Regions from separate parts of the Streptomyces sp. NPDC012508 genome, predicted to be linked through region 2. Evidence: riboswitches for the same ligand, from Rfam matches in the RefSeq annotation. Region 2 holds a riboswitch; each other region holds the start of a gene.

What was found. A riboswitch is a leader RNA that binds a small molecule or an ion and turns the genes downstream of it on or off. The one in region 2 is predicted to bind cyclic di-AMP.
Positions count from the first base shown of each region.
Region 1: another riboswitch for cyclic di-AMP. It lies ahead of ACFY8U_RS09645 (transglycosylase SLT domain-containing protein); the one in region 2 lies ahead of ACFY8U_RS03530 (peptidoglycan DD-metalloendopeptidase family protein).
Region 3: another riboswitch for cyclic di-AMP. It lies ahead of ACFY8U_RS27475 (M23 family metallopeptidase); the one in region 2 lies ahead of ACFY8U_RS03530 (peptidoglycan DD-metalloendopeptidase family protein).

Region 1 covers NZ_JBIBEO010000002.1:786,094-791,920, reverse strand. The annotation lists gene ACFY8U_RS09650 (phosphoribosyltransferase family protein) at 1-1,138, shown strand, start outside; gene ACFY8U_RS09645 (transglycosylase SLT domain-containing protein) at 1,165-2,013, opposite strand; cyclic di-AMP (ydaO/yuaA leader) riboswitch at 2,018-2,203, opposite strand; gene ACFY8U_RS09640 (phosphocholine-specific phospholipase C) at 2,490-4,514, opposite strand; gene ACFY8U_RS09635 (lipopolysaccharide assembly protein LapA domain-containing protein) at 4,697-4,951, opposite strand; gene ACFY8U_RS09630 (PAS domain-containing protein) at 5,192-5,827, shown strand, end outside.
Region 2 covers NZ_JBIBEO010000001.1:829,205-835,031, reverse strand. The annotation lists gene ACFY8U_RS03550 (aspartate aminotransferase family protein) at 1-453, shown strand, start outside; gene ACFY8U_RS03545 (helix-turn-helix domain-containing protein) at 529-1,209, shown strand; gene ACFY8U_RS03540 (DUF6126 family protein) at 1,230-1,385, shown strand; gene ACFY8U_RS03535 (tyrosine-protein phosphatase) at 1,401-2,210, opposite strand; cyclic di-AMP (ydaO/yuaA leader) riboswitch at 2,571-2,757, shown strand; gene ACFY8U_RS03530 (peptidoglycan DD-metalloendopeptidase family protein) at 2,762-3,718, shown strand; gene ACFY8U_RS03525 (SGNH/GDSL hydrolase family protein) at 3,890-4,702, shown strand; gene ACFY8U_RS03520 (STM4011 family radical SAM protein) at 4,689-5,549, opposite strand; gene ACFY8U_RS03515 (STM4012 family radical SAM protein) at 5,562-5,827, opposite strand, start outside.
Region 3 covers NZ_JBIBEO010000008.1:360,404-366,230, forward strand. The annotation lists gene ACFY8U_RS27460 (GNAT family N-acetyltransferase) at 1-1,510, opposite strand, end outside; gene ACFY8U_RS27465 (HPr family phosphocarrier protein) at 1,687-1,968, shown strand; gene ACFY8U_RS27470 (GntR family transcriptional regulator) at 2,201-2,884, opposite strand; gene ACFY8U_RS27475 (M23 family metallopeptidase) at 3,055-3,840, opposite strand; cyclic di-AMP (ydaO/yuaA leader) riboswitch at 3,853-4,019, opposite strand; gene ACFY8U_RS27480 (M16 family metallopeptidase) at 4,233-5,600, opposite strand; gene ACFY8U_RS27485 (pitrilysin family protein) at 5,627-5,827, opposite strand, start outside.

The DNA.
Region 1 (5,827 bases), on a different contig from region 2:
TCTCGTACGCAAACTGGGGGTGCCCTTCCAGCCGGAGCTGGCCATGGGCGCCATCGGCGAGGGCGGCGTCCGGGTCCTCAACGACCATGTCCTTGCCGACACCCGGGTCTCCGGCGGCGACCTGGCCGCTGTCGAGGCCCGTGAGCGCACCGTGCTCGGGCAGCGGGCCCGGCGCTATCGGGGCGACCGCCCACCGGCCCGCCTCGACGGCCGGACGGCCGTGGTCGTCGACGACGGACTGGCGACGGGCGCCACGGCGGTGGCCGCCTGCCGGGTCGTCCGTGCCCAGGGGGCCGCGCGGATCGTCCTCGCGGTGCCCGTCGCGCCGAGCGACTGGCCGGAGCGGATCGGCCGGGAGGCGGACGAGACCATCAGCGTCCACGAACCGGCGTTCTTCTACGCGATCGGCCAGTTCTACGAGGACTTCTCGCAGACACCGGACGAGGAGGTCGTCGCCTGTCTGGAGCGCCACCACGCCCGGCGCGGCACGGACGACCAGGACCCGGAGGTGCGCATCCCGGCGGGGGAGGCGCGGGTCGGGGGCCACCTGGTGGTGCCCGACGGCGCCCCGGGGATCGTGCTGTTCGCCCACGGCAGCGGCAGCAGCCGGCACAGCCCCCGCAACCGGGCCGTCGCGGAGAGCCTGAACCGCGCCGGTCTCGGAACGCTCCTGTTCGACCTGCTCACCGAGGAGGAGGCAGACGACCGCAGCAATGTGTTCGACACGGAGTTGCTGGCCGGCCGGCTGGCCAGGGCCACGCACTGGCTGGCGGGCCGGCCGGGCCTCGACGGGCTATGGATCGGCTACTTCGGCGCCAGCACGGGCGCCGCGGCCGCCCTGTGGGCTGCCGCCGACCCGCTGTCCGACGTGGCCGCCGTCGTCTCGCGCGGCGGCCGCCCGGACCTCGCCGGGGCGCGCCTCGCGCAGGTGCGCGCCCCGACGCTGCTGATCGTGGGGGGCCGCGATCCCCTCGTCCGGGAGCTGAACGAGACGGCGCAGGCGCGGCTCACCTGCGAGAACCGGCTTGTCGTCGTCGACGGTGCCGGGCACCTCTTCGAGGAGCCGGGCACGCTGGAAGTGGTCGGCGAACTCGCCGCGGGCTGGTTCGCCGACCACTTCCGGAGCGCTCGTGGGTGAGCGCCCGCCCGTTTCCGGAGCGACTGTCAGTACGGTCCGTTGACGTTGTCGATGGAGCCGTAGCGGTCCGCGGCGTAGTTGCAGGCAGCGGTGATGTTGGCGACCGGGTCGAAGAGGTCCATGGACGTACCGGGCACGTGGTAGGCCAGGAAGGTCGGCTCGATCACCTGCAGGAGGCCCTTGGACGGGGTGCCCTTGACGGCGTTGGAGTCCCAGAGGTTGATGGCCTGCGGGTTGCCCGAGGACTCACGCATGATGTTGCGGTGGATGCCCTCGTACGAACCGGGAATGCCGTACTTCTGCAGGACGTCGAGCGACTCGCGGATCCAGCCGTCCAGGTCGTTGGTGTAGCTCTTGGCGGCGGCCGGAGCGGCCTTGGCGGGGGTCTTGGTCGCGGCGGCGCCGGGAGCGGCGCTCCGCTCCTGCGAGCGGTCCGCGCGGTCCGTGCTCGTCGTACGGGCCGAGGACTTCTGCTTCTTGGCGGCGGCGGGCTTCCCGCTCAGCGAGAGTTCCAGACCGGGGTGAATAAGTGACGGATTGTCACCGACGGCCTTGCGATTCGCCTGGTACAGGGCCTTCCAGCCGCCTCGCACACCCTGTTCGTGCGCGATCACGGAAAGGGAGTCACCGCCGACGACGGTATAGATCTTGGCGGCGGAATTCCCCGCCGCGGGAACCGATTCCGCGATCTTCGCCGGGCTGGTGAAGGCGGTCTTCTGGATGGGCGCGACGGCGGGCGCCGCGTTCGGCGCCGCGTGCGCGCCGGCCGTCGCGACGAGGGGGAGAGCCAGCGCGGCTCCACCCGTACTCGCGAGGGCGATACTGCGGCTGAGGGGACGTCGCTTGGGGCGCCGGTGCTTACCGTGAGCGGGCATGAAGGATTCCTCTCCGGCGCCTGCGGGGTGAGCTGTCGGGTTCGGGCTGGAGCTGCCCGGCCGCACGGGTGCGGCTTCACCCCAAGCCGCTCCGGAAATCCGGGCGGCGAAAAAACTGGGTCCCCCGCTCCTGCCGACGGGTGAATGGCTGGTCTTTTCGGACGGTGGCAGGATTCGGCGATCCGTCCGGGTCGAGGGTGACCGTAGGCGAGAAATGTCGGACGGAACAAGGCTGGGCGTGGATGCGAAATGAACAGGGAATTCAGAAATGAGTTCCCGGCGGCGACGAGCACACCGAACTGCCTTGGGGCGTAAGGGGAGGGGGTCCGTCCGGATAGGTTGCGTCCCGATCGCGTGATTCATGTCACCCGGACGGCCAAAACGGTCATACCCGTAAATTAAGCCGAGTCGAGAAAAGGGACACAAGGGCATGAAATTGCCCTTGTGTCCCTTTTGGTAGGGACTGATGGTGTACGTCAGCCTGTGATGCTCGAGGCGCCGGTCTCGATGTGACCGGTGTAACGGCGCGACCAGGTGCCGTCGATGTCGGCCGTGATCGTGAAGTCGTACCAGCCGTCGTTGTACGCCACGGCGTTGAAGAAGTCCTCGCGCGAGGAGTTCGCCGGGACCGTGTACGTCCACGGCCCGTCCGTGCGGTAGGCGTTCGAGCGGATCGTGAAGGTCGCGGGACCGGCCGAGGCGTTGGTCATCCTGAAGTAGATCGCCGTCTTCCCGGTGCCCGGCTCGGTCGCGAACCGCGCCGCCACCTCGATCGCCTTGCCGGCCTTCGACGCGTCACCGATGAAACGGCGCAGGAAGCGGTTGGGGCCCATCATCGAGATGTCGTACTTGCCCGACCCGGACCCGAGCCCGATGTTGAAGAAGTCCGTGGACGTCGCCCCCGGGTCCACCGTGTACTGCCATGCCGCCGTGTCCCGGTGCTGGTGCGGGTGGATCGTGAAGTGCGCGGCCCGCTTCGCCTGCGCGCCGTGGTTCGTCATCGAGAACCAGGCGAGGATCTTGCCCGCCGCACCGAACTCGAACCGGTCGAGGTTGCCGTTGACCTGGTACGGCACGGCGCGCGCCGGACGGGTGCCGGACTCCTGCGCGGGCAGGGCGTTGTCCTGCGGCACCGGGTTCGGCAGCGGGCCGCAGGTGGACTGCCCGATGACCTTGGCCGTGGAGGGCAGGCCGGAGGGAACTCCGTACACCGGCCGCGCGAAGTCGAAGACACCCGTCAGGTCGCCGGTGACCTTCCGCCGCCAGGCGCTGATGTTCGGACAGGTGGCGGGGGTTCCGATGGCGGCCGTCCAGGTCTCCATGAAGCGCAGGACCGAGGTGTGGTCGAAGACCTCGGAGCTCACCCAGCCGCCGCGCGTCCAGGGCGACATGACGAGCATCGGGACACGGAAGCCCAGGCCGACCGGCACGCCGTCGATGTACTCGCCTGGGGTCCCGGGCGGAGCGACCGGCGGCGGCACATGGTCGAAGAACCCGTCGTTCTCGTCGTAGTTGAGGAACAGCACGGTCGAGTCGAAGACCTCGGGGTTCGCGGCCAGCGCGCGGTAGACGAGATCGACGAAGTGCGCGCCGTCGCCGGGCGGGGCGTAGGGGTGCTCGGAGAACGCCTCGCTCGCCACCACCCAGGAGACCTGTGGAAGGGTTCCGGCGAGGGCGTCGGCGCGGATCGCGGCGGCTATGTCGTCCGGGGTGGAGCCGGTGACCTTCGGCACGGAGCCCATGCCGCGGTCGTACAGCGGGTCGCCCGGCCGCGCGTCGGTGAACTTCTTGAAGTACGCGAGGCCGTTGTCGCCGTAGTTGTCCTGGGCGTTCTGGTAGACCTTCCAGCTCACACCGGCCCGTTGGAGCGCCTCGGCGTACGTCTCCCAGGTGAGCCCGGACTCTTCGCCGCCGTCCTTGCTGGAGGCGTCGATCTTGCCGCTCCAGAGGAAGGTGCGGTTCGGGCCCGTGGCGCTGAGAGCCGAGCAGAAGTACGCGTCGCAGACGGTGTAGTTGTCGGCGAGGGCGTAGTGGAAGGGGATGTCACCGCGGTCGAGATAGCCGAGGGTGCGGGTGTTGCCGACGCCCGTGACCCAGTTGTCCATCCGGCCCTTGTTCCACGCGGCGTGCTGCGAGGTCCAGCTGTGCGGCAGGTCCCCGTTGCACTGCGCCAGGGTCTCCCCGTCGACACCGCCCGCCGGCGGGGTGGCGCTCAGCTTCCACGGGTACTGGCGGCCGCCCCAGTTGGGCTGGTTGAACATGCCCCAGCCGCCCGGGATGTTCCCCGCCGCCCGGTCGCCGAAGCCGCGGACGCCGCGCAGTCTGCCGAAGTAGTGGTCGAAGCTGCGGTTCTCCTGCATGAGGATCACGACGTGCTTGACGTCGGTGATGGTGCCGGTCGCGGCGGAGGCGGCGGCCGACGCCGTGCCCGTGGGCAGCGTCGCACCCGCCACGAGCCCTGCCCCGATCCCGACGAATCCCCTGCGGCTGATGGGAGTCATGCCCCGCCTCTCGTGTCCCCGCGTGCCTCCTTGGCACACGGTGGACAGGATGGGGGAGGCGAGCTTAAAGGTATACCTTCGTGCGGTAATTCTTGGGTGAACTTACGAAGGGCGGCGGATGGTGGCGATTTGATTGGTCATGAAACGAACCAATGCGACGAGCGACACCGTACGGGTGCCGGTCAGCGTCGGGCGCGCCGACGGGCGATGAGCAGGCCGAGGACGATCCCCACGAGCAGAGTGACCGTGAGGACGCTCCAGAGCGGCAGCGTGACCTCCGAGAACCACAGGCGGATCGTGACCGAGTCGGTGTTCACCGCGATGAACCAGATCGCGAGGGCCGCGAGTACCACGAAACCGATCGTGCGCAGGCGCATGTCCTTGCCCTTGACCGTCACGGTCGGGGGAGGATGCGTCGATGATGCCTTACGGGCCATGCAGCCCATTATCGGACGTTTCGGGCGAGCGCGCTGGCTGTCGGATGTCCGTCATGGCCGGGATGCCTCGATTCGTGCCGAGGGTTAGGCTGCGTCGACGACCGCAGATGATCCGCTGACGGATGCCCGCCGACAGATGTCCGTCGACGCCGAGTGCGAGGCACGATGGCAGAGCGTGAGGAACAAGCGGGGCAGGAAGCCCCGGAGGTACCGGCAACCCCCGAAGGGCGGGAAGCCTCTGTGGGGCGTGGCCCCGAGGGGCGACAGGCCGTCGCCGTCTTCGACGACAGCGGTCTGGTCGTCGTCTGGACCCGGGCCGCCGAACGCCTCCTCGGCGTCCCCCGCGCCGCCATCCTCGGCCGCCCCGTGACCGAACTGCTCACGCTCGTCGACCTCGAGAAGTTGACCGAGGGAGTCACGGTGGGGCCGGTGGGGGAGGGGGACCCTCCCGGCCGCTGGGGTCTGTGGCCCGCAGGTCCGCTTCCCGGCGGAATCCGTTCCGGAGTCCTCGACGCCGTCTTCACCCAGTCCCCGGTCGGCCTGCACGTGCTCGACGCCGACCTGAACGTCCTCCGGATCAATTCGGCGGCCGGCGGGTTGCGCGGGGCCTCCGAGGAGGAGATCATCGGCCGCCCGTTCTCCGAGGTCTACTCCCGATTCGGCGCCGGATCGTTCGAGGACGCCCTCCGTGAGGTCCTGGCCTCAGGTGTGCCCATCTTCGACCAGCGGGTCGCGGGCTACCCCCTCGCGGATCCCGAACGCGAACACATCTACACGGTCTCCGTCTTCCGGCTCGAGGACGACCTGGGCCGTCCCCTCGGCCTCGTCGCCTCCGCCGTCGACGTCACCGCCCGCGACCGTGCCCGCGACCGGCTG
Region 2 (5,827 bases):
GGGCTCGCCGTGCTCTCGGTCATGGAGAACGAGGGGACGGTGGCGCACGCGCGCCGGATCGGCGACCTGCTCTCCTCACGCCTCAAGGAGCTCGTGCCGCGCTACGAGCTGCTGCACGAGATCCGCGGGCGCGGCCTGATGATCGGGATCGAGTTCGGGCGGCCCTCCTCGCTCGGACTGCGCAGCCGGTGGACGATGCTGCAGACCGCCCGCAAGGGCCTCTTCGCGCAGATGGTCGTCGTGCCGCTGCTCCAGCGTCACCGGATCCTGACCCAGGTGTCGGGGGACCACATGGAGGTGATCAAGCTGATTCCGCCGCTGATCATCGACGAGGCCGACGTGGACCGCTTCGTGACCGCCTTCACGGCCGTGATGGACGACGCCCACGCGGGCGGCGGGCTGATGTGGGACTTCGGAAAGACGCTGGTCAAGCAGGCGGTCGCACAGCGCTGACCGCCGCGCGACACGGGCTTTTGCCTCTGGGGCAAGAAAGTTGCCTCAGAGGAAAGTTCCTGGCGGAATGGAGGCATGGCACACCTCCCCGGGAAGCAGTCCGCGGACCCCGCCGCACCGGGCGCGTCCGACAGTCCGCCCGACGCCCTGCCCGAGGCGTCCGTCGCCCCTCCGGACGCGCCGCACGTCGCCCCGCAGCTGCGCGCCCTGCGCCGGCGCCGCGGGCTGACCCTGGAGGTCGCCGCCCAGCGGGCCGGACTCTCCCCGGCCCATCTCTCCCGGCTCGAAACGGGCCACCGCCAGCCCTCGCTCCCGATGCTGCTGGCGCTCGCCCGTATCTACGGTACGACGGTCTCCGAGCTCCTGGGCGAGGTTCCGCCCGAGCGCGATCCCATCGTCCGGGCGAGCCGGTCCGAGCCCGTCGAGGCCGACGGCTGGACCTACCGCCAGGCCGGCGGACCCGGCCGCGCCCTGCAGGCGCTCCGCGTCCACGTCCCGTACGCCACCCGGGCCGACATCGTGCGCGTCCACCCCGGCGAGGAGTGGCTGCACGTCCTCGACGGGCAGGTGCGCCTCGCGCTGGGCGACGCCGTGCACATCCTGGATCCCGGGGACAGCGCGCACTTCGACTCGCTCACCCCGCACCGCATCGGCGCCGTCGGCCGCGGCGGGGCCGAGCTGCTCTTCGTCCACACGCTCATGCAGAGCCCCGCCGCCGAGCTGTGCCTCGGCGACGGAGCCCCGCATCTCCGCTGACCCCTTCGAAAGAGGCCGATATGTCCGAGAAGTCTGCGCCGGTCACCGGCGAGGAGCGCGAGGCCGGCAAGTTCCCCAAGGGGCTGGTGCTCCGGCTCTTCGCCTATCTGGTGGCCGGGCACCTCTTCGCCGGCTTCCTCTACCTGCTCTTCATGCTCGGCGGGCAGAACCAGTAGCGGACGGGGGAGGGGTCACGCCTCGACGAGACGCTCGCGCAGCCGCGCCCGCGTTTCCGGGGTGAGCTTCAGGCCGTCCGTGAGGTAGCGCTCGACCGTCCCCCACGTCTGCTCCATCGTCTCGAACGCGGTACGCAGGTACGTGATCCGCGCGTCGAAGAGCGGGCTGAGCAGCTCCATCACCTCGGGCGCCATGGCCTCCGCGGAGGTGGAGCTGCGCCGCACCTTGTAGCGGCGGTGCGGGTCGTTCGACTTCACGTAGTCGGCCTCGATCGCCTCCCGCTCCACGCCCACCGCGAGCAGCGAGATGGCGATGGACAGACCCGCGCGGTCCTTGCCGGCCGCGCAGTGCATGAGCGCGGGGACGCTGTCCTCGGCCAGTGCGTGCAGGACGCGGCTGTGCTCCGCCGTCCGCTCGATGATGATCTGCCGGTACGAATCGGACATTCGGGCCGCCGCCTTGCCGTCACCCAGGATGCCGCGGAGCTGTTCCAGCTCGCCGGTACTGACCAGCTTCCAGAACTCCTTGCCGTCGGCCGGGTCGTTGAGCGGTATGTTCACATTTCGTACGCCGGGAAGTTCGACGTCCGGTCCCTCGATCTTGACATCGGCCGCATTGCGGAAGTCGAAGACCGTGTGGAGCCCGAGGGTGGAGAGGAACGCCGCGTCCTCCTCGGTGGCGTGCGCCAGGTGGCCGCTGCGGAAGAGACGGCCGAATCGCACCGAACCGCCGTCCACGGTCGGCAGTCCGCCCACGTCCCGGAAGTTGCGTACCCCGGTGAGCTCGGGTTCGGTCGACGAGACCTGCGGCAGCTGCTGCGTCACGAGTGCTCCTGAAGGTTGGCGGTCGGGATCGACTGCTGATCGATTCCTGGGCCAATCATCCCGGGTCGGGGAGCCGCCGCACACCCCCGGGGTATGGGAATGGGTGTTCTGTCCGAATTGGGCCCTAAGGCATAACGCGCCCTGGTTGCAGGGGAGATGGGATTCGGCGCGTGAGCAGCGTCATAGAGGTGACGGACCGTGCCTGATCGTCTTGTGCAATCCCCGTGCCGGAAAAGGAAATCGAAGATCCGCCATCCACGGAGGGTGACCGGAATTCGGCGCGGATATCCCGCCCCTGATTGCGAATGAAAAGCAGCGGCTTGTTCGCCCCGATCCGCTGGTCTAGCGTCACGCTCAATCCGGTCGGACCCGCCGAATCCTGCCACCGTCCGGTATCCGCACCCACCCACGTACGGCAGGAGCGGGGGACCCAGGTAGTACGCCGATCCGGTCGTTCCGGACGGCTCGGGGTGAAGCCGCGTGATACGCGGCCGGACATCTCCAGTTCGAACCCGACAGCTCACCTCGCAGGCGACGGAGAGGAATTCGCCATGCCCGCAAAGGGTAAGCACCGCCGTCCCAAGGTCAACCCGCTCACGCGTGGATTCGTCGCCGCCGGTACGGGTGGCGCCGTCGTCGCCCTGCCCCTGTTCGGCGCGACCGGAGCCCACGCAGCCGACCAGGCCGCGCCGTCCGTGACGTCCCAGCAGGCCGTCGCCGCCGTCGCCGCCGCGACCCCCGCCAAGGCCCCGGCCGCGGAGAAGGCCGCCAAGCCGAAGACGTACTCCGTCGTCCGTGGCGACTACCTGTCGAAGATCGCCGCCGAGCACCACCTCGCGGGTGGCTGGAAGAAGCTCTACGCGGACAACCGCCAGGTCGTCGGCGAGGACCCGTCGCTGATCCTGCCCGGCATGAAGCTCACCCTCGGCGCCAAGTCGACCGCCAAGGCCGCTCCGAAGGCAGCACCCAAGGCCGCTCCGAAGGCTGCTCCCAAGGCGGCTCCCAAGGCCGAGAAGCCCTCCTCCGACGAGCGCGCCTCGCGCTCCGCCGAGCGTGACACCGCCGGCACCGCCCCCGCGACGTCCGCCCCCGCGCAGGCCTCCTCCGGCTGGGTCTCCCCGGTCAGCGGCGGCATCTCCACCCCGTACCGGGCCTCCGGCGCCATGTGGTCCTCCGGCTACCACACCGGTGTCGACTTCATCGCCTCCTCCGGCACCTCGGTCAAGGCCGTCGGCGCGGGCACCGTCTACTCCGCGGGCAACAGCGGCTCGTACGGCAACGAGGTCGTCATCCAGCACGCCGACGGCACGTTCTCGCAGTACGCCCACCTCTCCTCCCTGGGCGTCTCCGCCGGCCAGACCGTCACCGGCGGCCAGGAGATCGGTCTCTCGGGCTCCACCGGCAACTCCACCGGTCCGCACCTGCACTTCGAGATCCGCACCGGCCCGAGCTACGGCTCGGACATCGACCCGCTGGCCTACCTGCGCTCGCACGGCGTCAGCATCTGACACGCCTGATCTGACGCACCGGCAGCACCCGCAGAGGCCCGGCACTTCCGAGTGCCGGGCCCTCGCGCGTATTCCGGCTTGGTGCAATCTTGACCGGTGGCGTATCTCACCCGGCGTCAACCCCTCCTTACGGTCGCGTAGGTCACATCCATAAGGGAAAGATGTGCTCCCGTGGCAGACGATTCGAGATCAAGAGACACGCACGTATTCGGGTCGTACGCGGCGATCGGGGACAGCTTCACCGAGGGCGTGGGAGATCCCGGGCCCGACGGGAGGTACGTGGGCTGGGCGGACCGCTTCGCGGTGCTGCTCGCCGACCGAGTGCCGGAGCACGACGCTTTCCGTTACGCCAACCTGGCCGTACGCGGCCGCCTCCTGGACCAGATCGTGGAGGAGCAGGTCCCCAGGGCCAAGGAACTCGCCCCCGACCTCGTGACCTTCTGCGCGGGGGGAAACGACATCATCCGCCCCGGTAGCGACCCCGACGACGTCGCCGAGCGCTTCGAGCGCGCCGTCGCCGACCTGACGTCGGCCGTCGGCACGGTGATGGTGACGACCGGCTTCGACACCCGCGACGTCCCCGTCCTCCGGCATCTGCGCGGAAAGATCGCCACGTACACGGCCCATGTCCGGTCCATCGCCGACCGCTACGACTGCCCGGTCCTCGACCTGTGGTCGCTCAAGTCGGTGCAGGACAGGCGGGCCTGGGACGACGACCGGCTGCACCTCTCGCCCGAGGGCCACACCAGGGTCGCGCTGCGCGCCGCCCAGGTCCTCGGCATGGACGTACCGGCCGACCCGGACCAGCCCTGGCCCCCGCTCCCGCCGCGCGGCACGCTCGAGGTGCGCCGCGACGACATCAACTGGGCCAGGGAGTACCTCGTGCCGTGGATCGGCCGGCGGCTGCGCGGCGAGAGCTCCGGCGACCACGTGGCGGCCAAGCGCCCCGACCTCATGCCGCTCGGCGACCTCATGCCCCTCTGAGCACGACCGGGGCCGGGATCCGCTCCAGGACACCGCCCGCGAACACGTCGTACAGCGGCAGCGTCTCCAGATGGACGTAGCCGATGTGACAGTCGCAGACCGAGAGCGGGCAGGAGCGCGGGCGCAGCGCGGCACGGTACGAACCGTCGTACAGATTGCCCAGCTCGGCCTTCACGAAGTGACAGCGGCGCACGGTCCCGTCACCGTCCACCGAGATCACCGACTCACCGGTCCGGCAGGGGAGACCGGCTGAGGGGTGCGGACGGCGGCTGTACGGGAAGAGGGGGTCGAGGGCCGTCCAGCCCTCGGCCTCGTCGTCGGTGTACGTATGCCCCTCCGCCGCGTTCACCCAGAGGTAGACCTCGGGCGGGAGATCGTCCCGCAGCCGTCCGGCGTGCTCCCGGTGCTCGGGCAGGCCGACGATCCCGACGCTGAATCGCGTGCCCCGCGTGGTCAGCTCGCGGCACTTGGCGAGAAAGCGCTCGTACGGCGTCTGCCCGGGGTGGTAGGTGCACCAGAGCGCGAGGGTCCCCGGGTCGGCCTCGGCCAGCCACTCCGTACGGCAGCTCAGATTGGTCTGGATCGCCACCCGCTCGATGTGCGGAAGGCGGGACAGCTCGACGAGCGTACGCCGGTACCAGGACCGGACCAGTCCCTCGCCCCACGGGGTGAAGAGAATCCTCAGCCGGTCGCCGGTCTGCGCCGCCGCCCAGGAGGAGAACCGCTCCAGCGCCGCCCGGTCGGCGCGCAGCTGATCGCGGCTGTCGCGACGCTTGGCGAAGGGGCAGTACGGACAGTCGTAGTCGCAGGAGGAGAGCGGGCCCCGGTAGAGGATCGTCAGGTCCATGCCGTCACCCCGCTACTTCGGCTCGTAGGCGGCCATCGCCGCCCGCACGCCCGGCGAGAAGAGGGCGGGTCCGAGGGCGTCCGAGTGGGCCAGGCCCTCGGGGGAGAGCCGCAGCAGACCGCTGCCGGCCGTCGGATCCAGCCAGCCGAGCGCCTCGAACCGGCGCAGCTCGGCCGGGAAGTCGGCGAACGGCGAGGTGCCGAAGCGCTCCACGTACCCGGCCGTGGCCATGCCCCGGGCCTGGAGGAGGGACTGGAGCAGATGGCGGCGGCGCGCCT
Region 3 (5,827 bases), on a different contig from region 2:
GCAGCCCGGCGTCGACGAGTTCGGTCACGGTGTCGACGCGGATGACTCCGGCCTGCCGGAGCAGGGCGGAGACCGTGGCGTGCGGGATCCGGGTGACCGGCACGCGGTGCCCCGGCGGCGCGCTCCCGCTGTGCCGCGCGCCCTTGACCACCACGACCGGTTTGACCGCCGCCGTGCGGCGGGCCAGCCGGGTGAACTTCCGCGGGTTCCCGATGGACTCCAGGTACAGCAGGACGACGTCCGTCTCCGGGTCGTCGTACCAGTGCTGGAGGAAGTCGTTGCCGGAGACGTCGGCCCGGTTGCCGGCCGAGATGAAGGAGGAGATGCCCGCGCCGTGCCGGTGCAGTCCGGCGAGGAGCGCGATCCCGATCGCGCCGGACTGGGTGAAGAGCCCGATCCGTCCGGCGGCCGGCAACTGCGGCGCGAGCGAGGCATTCAGCCGGACACCGGCCGAGGTGTTGATGATCCCGAACGCGTTGGGCCCGATGATCCGCATCCCGTACGAGCGGGCCTGCCGCACCAGCTCCCGCTGCCGGTCCCTGCCCTCCGCCGTCCCCGTCTCGGCGTAGCCCGCGGAGAGGACGACGAGCCCCCGCACCCCGTGCTCCCCGCAGTCGGCGACGGCCTCCGGCACGCGCTCGGCGGGCACGGCCACGATCGCGAGGTCCACCGGCTCTCCGATGTCCGCGACGGAGCGGAAGGCCGGCACTCCCTCGAGCGTGCCGGTCTCCTCGGGGAGCGCGCGGTTCACCGCGTACGTACGCCCGCCGAACCCGCCGTCCAGGAGGTTTCGCAGGACCGTCCGGCCCACCCCGCCCGGTGTGCGTCCGGCGCCGACGACGGCGACCGAGCCGGGAGTGAGGAGCCGCTGTACGGAACGGGCCTCGGCCCGCTGCTCCCGCGCGCGCTGCACGGCGAGCGAGCGGTCGGTGGGCTCCAGGTCGAGATGGAGCCGTACCGAGCCGTCCTCGAAGCTCCGCTTCTGGGTGTACCCGGCGTCGGTGAAGACCTTGATCATCTTGGTGTTCGCGGGCAGCACCTCCGCCGCGAACCGGCGGATGTCCCGCTCGCGCGCCACCGCCCCGATGTGTTCGAGCAGGGCGGATGCCACGCCCCGCCCCTGGTGGGCGTCCTGGACCAGGAACGCGACCTCGGCCTCGTCGGCCGGTGCGGAGGCGGGCATGCCGCGGTCGTCGATCCGGTCGTACCGCACGGTGGCGATGAACTCCCCGCCGACCGTCGCGGCGAGTCCCACCCGGTCGACGAAGTCGTGATGGGTGAAGCGGTGCACGTCCTTGGCGGAGAGCCTCGGGTACGGCGCGAAGAAGCGGTAGTACTTCGACTCGTCGGAGACCTGCTCGTAGAAGCTGACCAGCCGTTCGGCGTCGTCGGCGGTGATGGGTCTGATGCGCGCGGTGCCGCCGTCACGGAGGACCACGTCCGCTTCCCAGTGGTCGGGGTAGGCGTGCTCCGGCTGTTCCGCCTGCCGACCCGGCTGTTCCGACTGCATGGGGCAAGCGTACGGCCGGAGTCCGACACGGGCACCGGTCGCGCGGCGCGTGGTCGCCATGCAAGGTAAGGAGGACCGATCGGCCTTCCCGCGGGGGCCGAAGGTCGGCCACGAGCACCCCGCGGCCCGTGAGAGACTGGTCTAGACAACCCGCTTGAGACTTGAAGGGCAACACCATGGCTGAGCGCCGCGTCAACGTCGGCTGGGCCGAGGGCCTGCACGCCCGCCCCGCCTCCATCTTCGTCCGTGCCACCACGGCCTCCGGCGTCCCCGTGACGATCGCCAAGGCCGATGGCAACCCGGTGAACGCCGCGTCGATGCTCGCGGTGCTCGGCCTGGGAGCGCAGGGCGGCGAGGAGATCGTTCTCGCTTCGGACGCCGAGGGTGCCGAGGCCGCGCTCGACCGCCTGGCGAAGCTGGTTGCCGAGGGGCTCGAGGAGCTTCCCGAGACCGTCTGACCTGATCTCCGAAAAAGCCGCGCACGCCGGAACACCGGCGGCGCGGCTTTTTCGTCCCCCCGATTCCGCGGGCACACTCCGTGCGACGTATTTGCGGTCAGCGCATTGCGGTCAGCGCATTGCGGGCGACGCATTGCGGGCAGCACTTTGCGCACCGAAAATTTCCGGGCGCCATCCCCTGTACGAAGGGACAGGCCCGCGAAATTCCCACCCTTTGTATACGGCCCGCTCGTTAATTCCGGACGCTCGCGGTGTTGACGACATGTTGCGAAACCCTCACACGCCCGCGCTCCGGGCGTTTCAGCCGGTGCAGCGCCAGGGACCGTTCGGCGTGCGACGCCGTCAGCGCACGAGCCCGTTCGGCGTCGCCGCGCGCCACCGCGTCCACGATCGCGCCGTGCTCGGCCCATGCCTCGACGGGCTGGGCGGGGATCTCGACCGCGTACATCCAGGCGATCTTGTGCCGGAGCTGGGTGAGCAGGGCGGTGAGCGCCGGGCTGCCCGAGGCCTGGGCCAGCGTCTCGTGGAACCAGCCGCCGAGCGAGCGCAGGTCTTCCGCCTGCCCCCGCCTGGCCCGCTCCTGCCCCAGCCTGACCAGGCCCCGCAGCACCTTGAGGTGCGCCTCCGTGCGGCGCTGCGCGGCGCGCGCGGCACCGAGCGGTTCGAGCAGGGACCGTACGTCCAGCAGGTCGGCCGCCTCCTGCTCGCTGGGCTCCGCGACGTGGGCGCCCGCGTGCCGGCGGGTGATCACGAAGCCCTCGGACTCCAGGGTGCGCAGCGCCTCGCGGACGGGGACGCGGGAGACTCCGTAACGGCGGGCCAACTGCTCCTCGGTCAGCCGGCTGCCGCGCTCGAAGACCCCGAGGACGATGTCGTCCCGGATCGCCGTGCATACAGAGTGCGCGGGAATGCGCATGTTCGACCTCCGCCTTAATCCGCGCGAAACCGGTTCTCCCGGGACTCTATTGCAGCAGGGCATTGTTTCCGATGGCTCCCCCGGAACCATGGATATGTTTTTGGTCAGCGAAAAGCCCCGGCCTAGTACGAGCCGGGGCTTTTCTGACGCGCTGGGAAGACCGCGAACGGTCAGACGTTCACACCGCGGGCGCGGAGGTACGCGATCGGGTTGATGTCCGAGCCGTACTCGGCGGTGGTGCGGGCCTCGAAGTGGAGGTGCGGGCCGGTGGAGTTGCCGGTCGAGCCCGAGATGCCTATCTGCTGGCCCGGGGTGACGGACTGGCCGACCCCGACACTGATGGCCGAGAGGTGACCGTACTGGGTGTACGTGCCGTCGTTCATCCGGATGACGACGTTGTTGCCGTACGCGCCGCCCCAGCCGGCCTCGACGACGGTGCCGGAGCCGACGGAGACGACCTTGCTGCCGGAGGCGGCGTGGAAGTCGATGCCGGAGTGACTGCCGGAGGACCAGAGCGAGCCGCCGGTCTTGTAACCGGTGCTGACGTACGAGCCGGCCACGGGGAGCTGGAAGGAGTTCAGGCGCTTGCGCTCGGCCTCACGGGCGGCGCGCTCCTTGGCCTCGCGGATCTCCTTGGCGCGGGCCTCCGCCTTGCGCTTCGCTTCGGCCTTGGCACGGGCCTCCGCCTTGCGCTTCGCCTCGGCCTCGGCGGCCTCGCGCTCCTGGGCGGCGGCCTGGGCGTCGACGGTCTCGGCGAGGGAGTCGGCGGCGACGATCTGGGTCAGCCCGGTGTCCTCGACGGAGGGGGCCGCGTCCGTGTCGACGGCGAGTGCCGGGGAGGCGAGGGTTCCGATGACGCCGGTGGTGGCGAGGGTCGCGACGCCGGCGATGCCGGCGCTGCGGCGCGCCAGACGGCTCGGACCACGATGCTTCCCGGTGGCACGGGTGAACGCCATGTAGGGGCTGTTCCTTTCCTTCCTTCTCGCCTACCGGGTTAGCTGACGGGTTCGGAGCAGGAAGGTCTCCTACGGGCCCCTCCGCACGGGTGCGAAGGCGTCCGATTCACCCCAGGGACTTCGTGTGGGTCCCCGGCTCCCCAGGCTCGCGCCTGACGGGGACTCGGCGATGACTGTCCGATGCCGCGGGTGCGGCGGGTGCAACTGGCGAACAGCCGGACTGACGCTAAGCGGACCATCTTTCAATCACCAAACAGACACGCCAGTTTGTAAGACATGCCACAGGCCATACACCCACCCTCTGCGGCAATACGGACAAAAAAGGAGGACCCCGACGTACTGTGACGTCGGGGTCCTCCGGTGCCGCCGACCGCGCCGGCGGTCCGGCTCAATCAGCCGGTGACGACGGTCACTTCGCCGATGCCGAGGGCGCGCACCGGCTCCTCGATCTCCGACGCGTCACCCACGAGCACGGTGACGAGACGGTCCACGGGGAAGGCGTTGACGACCGCGGCCGTCGCCTCCACCGTGCCGGTCTCGGCGAGGCGCGCGTACAACTGCGCCTGGAAATCGTCCGGAAGGTGCTGCTCGACCTGGTCGGCGAGGGTCCCGGCGACGGAGGCGGCGGTCTCGTACTTGAGCGGTGCCACGCCCACCAGGTTCTGCACGGCGACATCGCGCTCGGCGTCCGTCAGACCCTCCGCGGCGAGGGTGCGCAGCACCTTCCACAGGTCGTCAAGTGCCGGGCCGGTGTTGGGTGTGTCGACGGAGCCGCTGATGGCGAGCATCGAGGCGCCGTTGCCCTTGCCGTCGGAGCGCAGCACCTGGCCGAAGGCGCGGACGCCGTAGGTGTAGCCCTTCTCCTCGCGCAGGACGCGGTCCAGGCGGGAGGTGAGCGTGCCGCCGAGGCAGTACGTGCCGAGGACCTGGGCCGGCCAGACGCGGTCGTGCCGGTCCGCGCCGACACGGCCGATCAGCAGCTGCGTCTGGACGGCACCCGGGCGGTCGACGATGACCACACGGCCGGTGTCGTCGGCCGTGATCGGCGGAACCGGGCGGGACTCGGCGGAGTTCCCCGTCCAGGCGCCGAGCGTCTCGGCGAGCACCTTGTCCAGGTCGACGTCGGTCAGGTCGCCGACGACGACGGCCGTGGCCGTGGAGGGCCGGATGTGCGCCTCGAAGAACGCGCGGACGGCGGCGGCGTCGATCGCCTCCACCGTCTCCTCGGTGCCCTGGCGCGGCCGGGACATGCGCGAACCGGCCGGGAACAGCTCCTTGGAGAGCTGCTTGGCCGCCCGGCGGGCCGGGTTGGCCGTCTCGTGCGGGATCTCGTCGAGACGGTTGCGCACCAGTCGCTCGACCTCGGTCTCGAGGAACGCGGGCGCGATCAGGGCCTCGGAGAGCAGCCCGAGCGCCTTGGGCAGCCGCGAGACGGGGACCTCCAGGGAGACCCGTACACCCGGGTGGTCGGCGTGCGCGTCGAGCGTGGCGCCGCAGCGCTCCAGCTCGGCCGCGAACTCCTCGGCGCTGTGCTGGTCCGTGCCCTCGGAGAGCGCGCGGGCCATGATCGTGGCGACTCCGTCGAGGCCCGCGGGCTCGGCCTCCAGCGGGGCGTCGAAGAAGATCTCGACGGCGACGACCTGCTGGCCGGGGCGGTGGCAGCGCAGCACGGTCAGGCCGTTGTCCAGCGCTCCGCGGTCCGGGGCCGGGAAGGCCCAGGGCCTGGCGGTGCCCGGCTCCGGCTGCGGGTGGAACGTCATGCTCGTCAAAGACGCGGCAGCGTCGGTCACTGGTCCGCTCCCTCTTCCTCGTCGCTGTCGCTCTGCTCGGCGTCGTTCTGTTCGGTGCCGATCGGCTCGTAGACCAGCACCGCGCGGTTGTCCGGCCGCAGCTGGGCCTCGGCGACGGCACGCACCTCCTCGGCGGTGACGTCCAGGACCCGGTTGACGGCGGTCAGGGCGAGCTGCGGGTCGCCGAACAGGACCGC